DNA from 2 places in the Halobacillus ihumii genome. Region 1 is predicted to be linked to the other one. Evidence: predicted binding sites of a transcription regulator. Region 1 holds the regulator's gene; the other holds the start of a gene.
What was found. Region 1 encodes LexA, which represses DNA repair genes until DNA is damaged. Its sites were predicted from a motif close to CGAACATATGTTCG; they were not measured.
Positions count from the first base shown of each region.

Region 2: a site for LexA is predicted at 2,676-2,689, ahead of G6R08_RS02925 (YolD-like family protein). Genes of this name have one in related genera too.

Region 1 is NZ_CACVAO010000001.1:4,136,139-4,140,051, reverse strand. It holds gene tkt (transketolase) at 1-16, opposite strand, end outside; gene G6R08_RS20705 (DUF896 domain-containing protein) at 199-432, opposite strand; gene G6R08_RS20700 (YneB family resolvase-like protein) at 508-1,167, opposite strand; gene lexA (transcriptional repressor LexA) at 1,480-2,103, shown strand; gene glnA (type I glutamate--ammonia ligase) at 2,192-3,523, opposite strand; gene G6R08_RS20685 (MerR family transcriptional regulator) at 3,542-3,913, opposite strand, start outside.
Region 2 is NZ_CACVAO010000001.1:553,658-557,570, forward strand. It holds gene G6R08_RS02905 (hypothetical protein) at 1-55, opposite strand, end outside; gene G6R08_RS02910 (replication-relaxation family protein) at 69-656, opposite strand; gene G6R08_RS02915 (FtsK/SpoIIIE domain-containing protein) at 592-1,875, opposite strand; gene G6R08_RS22415 (helix-turn-helix transcriptional regulator) at 2,102-2,293, shown strand; gene G6R08_RS02925 (YolD-like family protein) at 2,317-2,658, opposite strand; gene G6R08_RS22210 (peptidoglycan-binding protein) at 2,958-3,911, opposite strand.

The sequences.
Region 1 (3,913 bases):
CAAGGCTTGCTGCCATGTAAACATTCTCCTTTCAAATTCCGTATATGTACCATGTATAATCCTATAATGAAAATGAACAAGTGACAAGCATTGTTATCGTTTTTTCTACAATTTCTCTTAAACTTCTCAAGTATTTTTCCCCAGTTTCTCTAAGATAAACAAAAATACCGCACCCTATAATCGGTACGGCATTTCTTATTAATGCTTTTTCTCGTTTCGCTGCATCTTTTTAACCTTTTCTGGTGTAACATCATTGCCTTCTGGATCAACAACTGTCATACCCTTAAGCTGGTTTTTGAAGGAGCTTCGAACATTTTTCAGATATTCCTGACGCAGCTTTTTCTGCTCCTCTTTTTCAGCTTTATTAAGGCCTTCCTGTTTTGATTTATTGGCTAGTTCATTGATTCTGTTAAGCTTTTCATTAGATAACATTTTGCCCATACCCCCTTACCTGGTATTCGCCATGAAAAACACAAGCGCCAAAAGACCCTTGTTCTATTTCATATATTACCTGTCCTCTTGCTGTTTTTCAAGGGAGACGAACTCCTGATACCTGCGATGAACGGTTGCTTTGGAAACATCATAGCCGAGTCCTCGCAACGTTGCCGCTATTTCTTTAAAAGTTAACTTGTTGTTTCTTAAACGCACCACTTCTTCTATCGGAAAAACAAGCCGTTCTCTTCCTGGAGCCAAGTGCTGATTCGATAAGTTATGACTAGGATCGTATCCTTCCTGGACAGCCTTTCTCATTCCTCTCTTAATCTTCATATTATGTATCTTTCGCTGGTATTCTTCAACGATCCCTACAATCTGTAAAACCATCGAATCTGATTCAGAAATTTGTAATTCCCCTTCATGGGAAAGTGAATAAATACGAATTCCGAGCTTTTGCAGCTGATGAAAAAGGGCAATTTTTGTGTTCCCTCTACCTAACCTTGTCTCATCTTGAATAAGAAGGGCCTCTGCTCGTCCATCTGCAAAATGGTCTAATAAGCGGAAGACACCTTCTCTTTCGATTTCATAACCGCTGGCTTGCTCTTCAATGCAATCTACTATTTCTATGGATTGATGCTCAGCCAACTGCATTAATTCACTCCGTTGTCTTTTTAAGGAAGATACCTGTGCTTCCTTCTCAGTACTTACTCGACAATAAAGAACTGCTTTCATGATGCCTCACCTCTTGATTGAATCAAATCAAGGATAACTTACTTATATACTTGTGACCATAGAGAAATATAAAAAAGCTAAACTGGCCGCAAACAATAGAATATACGTAATATCGAGCTTAGAAAGTTTGTTAAACATATGATCCATCCTCCCGATTAGAACAATCGTTCTTAGAAACGTTTGTTCGCGTTTGTTACTTTTATTATATACGAACAGTCGTTCTTGTCAAGTTTTTTCGAACGCTTGTTTGCGTTTTTTAAAACCGCATGGTACAATGTGGTTACTATAATCCTATGTACGAGGTGGCAGTCTATGAATAAACTTTCAAAACGTCAGCAAGCAATACTAGATTTTATTAAAGAACAGGTATTATTGAAGGGCTATCCTCCTTCCGTAAGAGAAATTGGACAATCTGTCGGCCTTGCTTCAAGCTCAACCGTTCATGGTCATCTTTCTCGACTAGAGAAAAAAGGTTATTTAAGGAGAGACCCTACGAAACCGAGAGCCATAGAAGTAATTGATTTAGAAGAAGACCAGAGCATCCCAAGGGGCGAAGCTTCCTATGCCCCGGTTATCGGTACGGTAACAGCTGGGTCACCAATCACTGCTATAGAAAACATTGAAGAGTATGTGCCTCTCCCAGACTCTTTGGCAGGAGCAGATGAAAATACTTTCGTACTTGTTGTTCAAGGAGAGAGTATGATTGAGGCGGGTATTCTAAATGGAGATATGGTTATTGTCCGCCAACAGCAAACTGCTGAAAATGGCGACATCGTCGTGGCTATGACAGAAGAGGAAGAAGCTACCGTTAAACGATTTTTCAAAGAGAAAACGCATATTCGATTACAGCCTGAGAACGCAACAATGGAACCGATTATACTAGATGATGTTTCGATACTAGGCAAAGTAGTCGGCCTTTATCGCACGGTCCATTAAAAAATCCGGGAGCCGATCAATGGCTCCCGGATTTTTAATGGACAACATAAAAAGCCCCATGAGCCAGGCGGCTTCATGGGGACCATTATTAATAGGTTTGTAAATACTGTTCGCGCTCCCAAGGATGGACTTGCGTACGGAACATATCCCATTCAATTTCTTTAGCTTCAATAAAATGTTCAAACAAATGCTCACCAAGAGCTTTTACCATGACTTCATCAGACTGCAGCTCAAGAAGCGCGTCAGAAAGTGTTGCAGGTAAATCTTTAACGCCGTGTGCTTCACGCTCTTTTTTGTCCATTACATAAATATTGCGATCAACGGGAGCAGGAGCTTCCAGCTTGTTCTCGACACCATCGAGTCCAGCAGCAAGCAGTACGGCCATAGCCATATACGGATTAGCTGCAGGGTCAACACTGCGCACTTCAATACGTGTACTCAGACCGCGCGAAGTCGGAACACGAACGAGCGGGCTGCGGTTTTGGCCGGACCATGCCACATAACAAGGAGCTTCATAACCAGGAACCAGACGCTTATAAGAATTGATCGTTGGATTGGTTACGGCTGTGAAGTTAGTCGCATGCTTCACAATACCCGCTGTAAATTGATAAGCTACATCAGATAGCTGCTCTTTGCCGTTTTCGTCAAAGAAAGCATTCCCATTTTCATTAAATAATGACATATTGGCATGCATCCCTGAGCCGTTCACACCGAACAATGGCTTAGGCATGAATGTTGCGTGTAATCCGTGCTGGCGGGCAATTGTTTTAACAGCTAATTTAAAGGTCTGAATGTCATCACAATGCTTCACTGCATCAGAATATTTGAAATCGATCTCATGCTGGCCTGGAGCCACTTCGTGGTGAGAAGCTTCGATTTCAAAGCCCATCTCCTCTAACTCGAGCACGATATCACGGCGGCAATTTTCTCCTAAGTCAGTTGGGGCCAAATCAAAGTACCCGCCTTTATCGTTCAGCTCCATGGTAGGATCACCGTTCACATCAAGTTTAAATAGGAAAAATTCAGGCTCTGTTCCAATGTTAAAAGCGTTGAATCCTAGCTCTTCCATCTTCTTCAGGTTACGTTTTAAATTGTAACGCGGGCATCCTTCAAATGGTGTCATATCAGGGTTATAAATATCACAGATAAAGCGTGCAACTTTTCCCTTTTCAGATGACCAAGGGAACACAACGAATGTATCAAGATCTGGAACTAAGTACATATCTGATTCTTCAATACGAACAAAACCTTCGATGGAAGATCCGTCAAACATCATCATACCTTCAAGAGCTTTATCTACTTGACTTACTGGTATTTCCACGTTCTTAATCGTACCTAGCATATCCGTGAATTGTAATCGGATAAACTTTACATTTTCCTCATCAATCTTCTTGAAAATCTCATCTCTTGTTAATCCCATGTGTCTCCTCCTATGTCTTTAGTGGAAGAATCTAGATAATTCTCCCTGCCTTATACTAGCCTTGCCCTGCCTCCCCGCGGTGAAAAGTTCTTGTTGTAACATACGGCGAAGTTCTTTGTCAGTGAGTTCATTGCGAACTTCCACTTCTTCACCACTGTATGTTTCCTTCTCCGGCTGATGGGTAAGTGTAAGCACCTGTTTAATTCCAGCCATGTTCACACCTTTTTCTATAAGGTCCTTAATCTCAAGCAAACGATCGACATCATTAAATGAAAAAAGCCGCTGATTGCCGTTTGATCTTACTGGATTTACTAACTGATGCTGTTCATAATACCTAACTTGCCGGGCAGAAAGATCAGTTAAGGATTGTACAATCCCCATCGGGAACAA
Region 2 (3,913 bases), 3.6 Mb from region 1:
TTTTATAATCACCTGACATAAAATCTCCGAATGCAATAGCTTCTGTTTTAGCCATCTGATCATCCCCCTTATTTAATTTCGTTTAATGTGTAGACCTGACCAGGCATATCCTTCATCAATTCCTCCAAACGTGATTTCCTACCTTCTAATTCCGTAATCCATAACAATTCAAATCGAACACCTGACATTTCTTGTATCTTCTTGTATTTATCAATCTTTCTTTTATTAACGATCATTTTTTGAGATACATCAACCTCAACGAATTTAAGAACTCCTTTGCGCTCATACTTTGCATCGCAAATAATGTACATATTTTCTGTAGCTTTTATTTTCACTTCATTTTCCCACGAACTAGGTCGTTTTAAATGAATCCATAACTGGTTACGCAATAGGAAATGCTGGACCTGTGGTGTCTTCTTTCTTACGACTTCACATCCCACCTGGTCCCGACCTGTTTTGTTCAAGTAATAAACCTTTTCCAAACCGTGTCTATAACTTGATAAATACTTACTCATTGACTGTAAAAAACGATTAGTGTTTCTTACCCCTTTTAGATCGTGGAGTACCTGTAGTTGAGATCGCGTTAAATAGTCAAACCTTTTCAAACTCAAGAGGACGTTTTCTACCCGATTCTGTTTGATTGCAAGGTTGTTCATACTCATCATCCTTTCGGGATTTAATCACAATATGAGGTTTTACACGCTCCTGGATCTCTTTATTACTCATAAAAGGGGTTTGCACTGTCTGACATCGAACGTTTTTATATATGGCCCTACCAGGTATCATTGGTAAGTCTTCAGCACCAGCTTGATCTAAAACATTACTCGAAGCTGTTCCGCTATCTAGAACGAAGGATAACCGTGTAGGAATATTCCTTTTTAAATCAATCGGTACAGATCGGCTTGTTGGATATTGGGTTGCATAAACCGGATAGAAACCTGCAGCACGACCTTTTCTCCCAATTTCGGTTAGCAAGTCAATGCAACTCTGATCCCCGGCAATATCAGCTCCTTCATCAATAATAATAAAGTGCCGTTTTTTTATCCCTGCATCTTTGACATTGCTGTACCCCTTACCTATGAAGTCCCGATATACATTTTTCATTTCATCCTGAACGGACTCCAATACGGTTTTTGCCTCTTCTGGAGTGGTAGCAAATCGCTTCACTTGCTTCAAATCTTTAAACTTCGAAAATTCAGCGCCTTCTTTGAGATCAATCAATGAGAAGCTCACATTATGAGGTTGCATAACAATTAAGGTTATAATCATCATGTTTAAATACTGTGATTTACCATACCCAGGGGTACCTGCAACAATAAGAGAATATAGCTTATCGAAATCATGATAAATCATTCCGTTTCGGTTATGGCCAACAGGCACCTTCCAACCTTTTTTTATAAGATCTTCTTTCCAATCAATTTGTTTTGCTAGTGGTTGGTTATAGACGCTGATACGCAACATTCCATCAAAATCGATGCCGATCTCTTTCCTTGCAATCTTCTTATCTGTGACGATCTTTCTTATTTGTTTTAAAGCAGTTTTATCCCACTTAATTTTTAAAAGATCAGACGGTTCAAACTCTAGATATTTAGAGCGCCTATTTAATCCATCCTCTAAGACATTCTTTTTATCAATGATTTCTTTTGAAGACATCCCTAATGGCAGCTGCAGGACATATTCTGTTCCTCCTTCGATTTTTCTTTTCCTCTGGATCCTCACCGTTTTCACTTTTCCATCTTCTTTAATGGTCCATCCTGAATTTGCAAAGATACGTTGAATTTTTTCTCCATCATTTGTTGCTGGTCCTTTTGTTTTCAAATAAGAATAACCGGCCACTCCCGCCATAATAATTGTGGATCCGATCTCAACTAACACCGCGCCACCTCCTAAAGATATTTACAAAGTAAATAGTCCCACTTGAAAGGAATATTCCAGACACTTAACGAACATTGATATAAAGCAGTTAGGAATGTTCCAACAACTTTTCTAGGTTGGTATTTAGTAAAGCATATTCCATTGGAAGCCTGTTTTATTACTTATTAGTTCGAAAAAATTAAACGAGATTGGAATTTTATTTAGAAGTATAAAGTGAGGTGGTATTGTGAAGTGTAGTTTAAATGAACGGATTGATAAAAAGGGATATAAAAAAAAGTGGATGGCTGAGAAAATGGGGGTGAGCACTGCCGTTATGTCCAGGTGGTGCGCAAACAAAGCAACACCTTCATTAGAGAATGCATTGACGCTAGCTGAATTATTGGAGTGTAGAGTGGAGGATTTATGGCAAAAAAAATAAGCCCCGCTGTAATGGCAGGGCACTTATAGAAAGGTTATCTCTAGGATATCATCGAACTTAATGATGATATCTTCTTTGTTTTCTTGATCGATGCAGGAGATCTTCTTTGTACTTGGGTTTAAGCCGACCACTTTTACAGGTGTGCAACTATAATTAAATCCATTATGATGTTTCAATTCAATTGACAAATCATCACTTAAAGCAAGTTGAAGTGCAAAGCTGTTTTCTTCTATCTGTTGCTCATCCGGGATTCTCTTCTTTTCCCTTTCATCCTCTTTCCAGAGATCTTTAATCATTTCAACATGTTCAGGCATCATCAATGCAGTCCATTTTGCCGTACCTCGATCATTAACGTTATCACCCATTTCTTCCACTCCTAACAAGAACGTTTGTTCCTATTATAGCAGAATGACTCTAGATGTATACTCATAAATAAAAAGCTCCCACCCCTTCGATAGGTGAGAGCCCAAGCATGAAAGACATCACCAGTTCTATGTGATGATGGTAAATTAATTATAATCTTTTTCCAAAATAAAGCAATAATTATTTTATGAGTATGTTAAAATGCAGAAAAATAAGGAGGGTGATAGGAATGAAGGATCCAGGTAATCCAGGCGGAGGATAATTAAAAAAAGCCCCGCCATAGTTTGGCAGGGCTTTTGCTTTACTTCATGACTTCGATTAGTTTAGCTCGTGTTTTAGGACCATACACCTCATCAACCTTCAAGCCATAGTAAGACTGAAAACGTCCGACTGCATCGGCAGTATCCGGTCCATACCAACTATCACATCCGTTATTTGGTGCGCCTTTCTCCGGGTAGAAATAAACGCTCGATGTTGCTTCTTGTACCGCTAAGACACCGCTACCGTGAAACATTGGCTCTTTTTCATCATACCAATATGTTTCATGTGGCAATGTTGGTTTTTGGGCCTCTTTTAGTTCCTGAGTGGTAACAGGTCCGACCTTGCCGTCTACAGTAATACCTCTATCTGCCTGAAATTCCTTAACAGCATCCTTCGTCTCATCGCCAAAGTGACTGTCTGCTCCATACTCGGACAGATCGTAACCAAGATCGATGAGAGTTTCTTGCAAGTCCTCCACAGCTGCACCACTATCACCCTTTTCGAGTAGCCCGTCATCACTAGGAGCTGTATAAGTAACGCCCCCTAGATCCGGTCGTTGTCCAGCTCGTAACTGAGAGAGGCTTAATCCCCCGGTCATTTGCAAATGCGGGTTATCTACAAATCCTGACCAGTCACCGCCCCATTCAAACCCTAGTGACTTGCCAATAGCTGCAACGCGGCGCCAGTCGCTATTGACTACCCATATAGCACGTTGTCCATCATTGGACGTTAAGAAGAAGTCAACAGCCAAACCAAAGTTATGATAAGACTCTCCTGGTTCAGCATAGGTCACAATATTACCTGGTGCTGTTCGCCCTTTCGAATACAACCTTGCCTGTTCCGAATAAGTACGCAAACCGTCACTGATTTGCGCTGTAATTCCCTCACTGTAAGCACGTTCAATTGTTTCAATCGCTGCTTCTTTGACGACAGGGTGAACATTACCCATATTTCGGACAGAACGACTAATTAATGTTTGTAATGATACAGTCATAA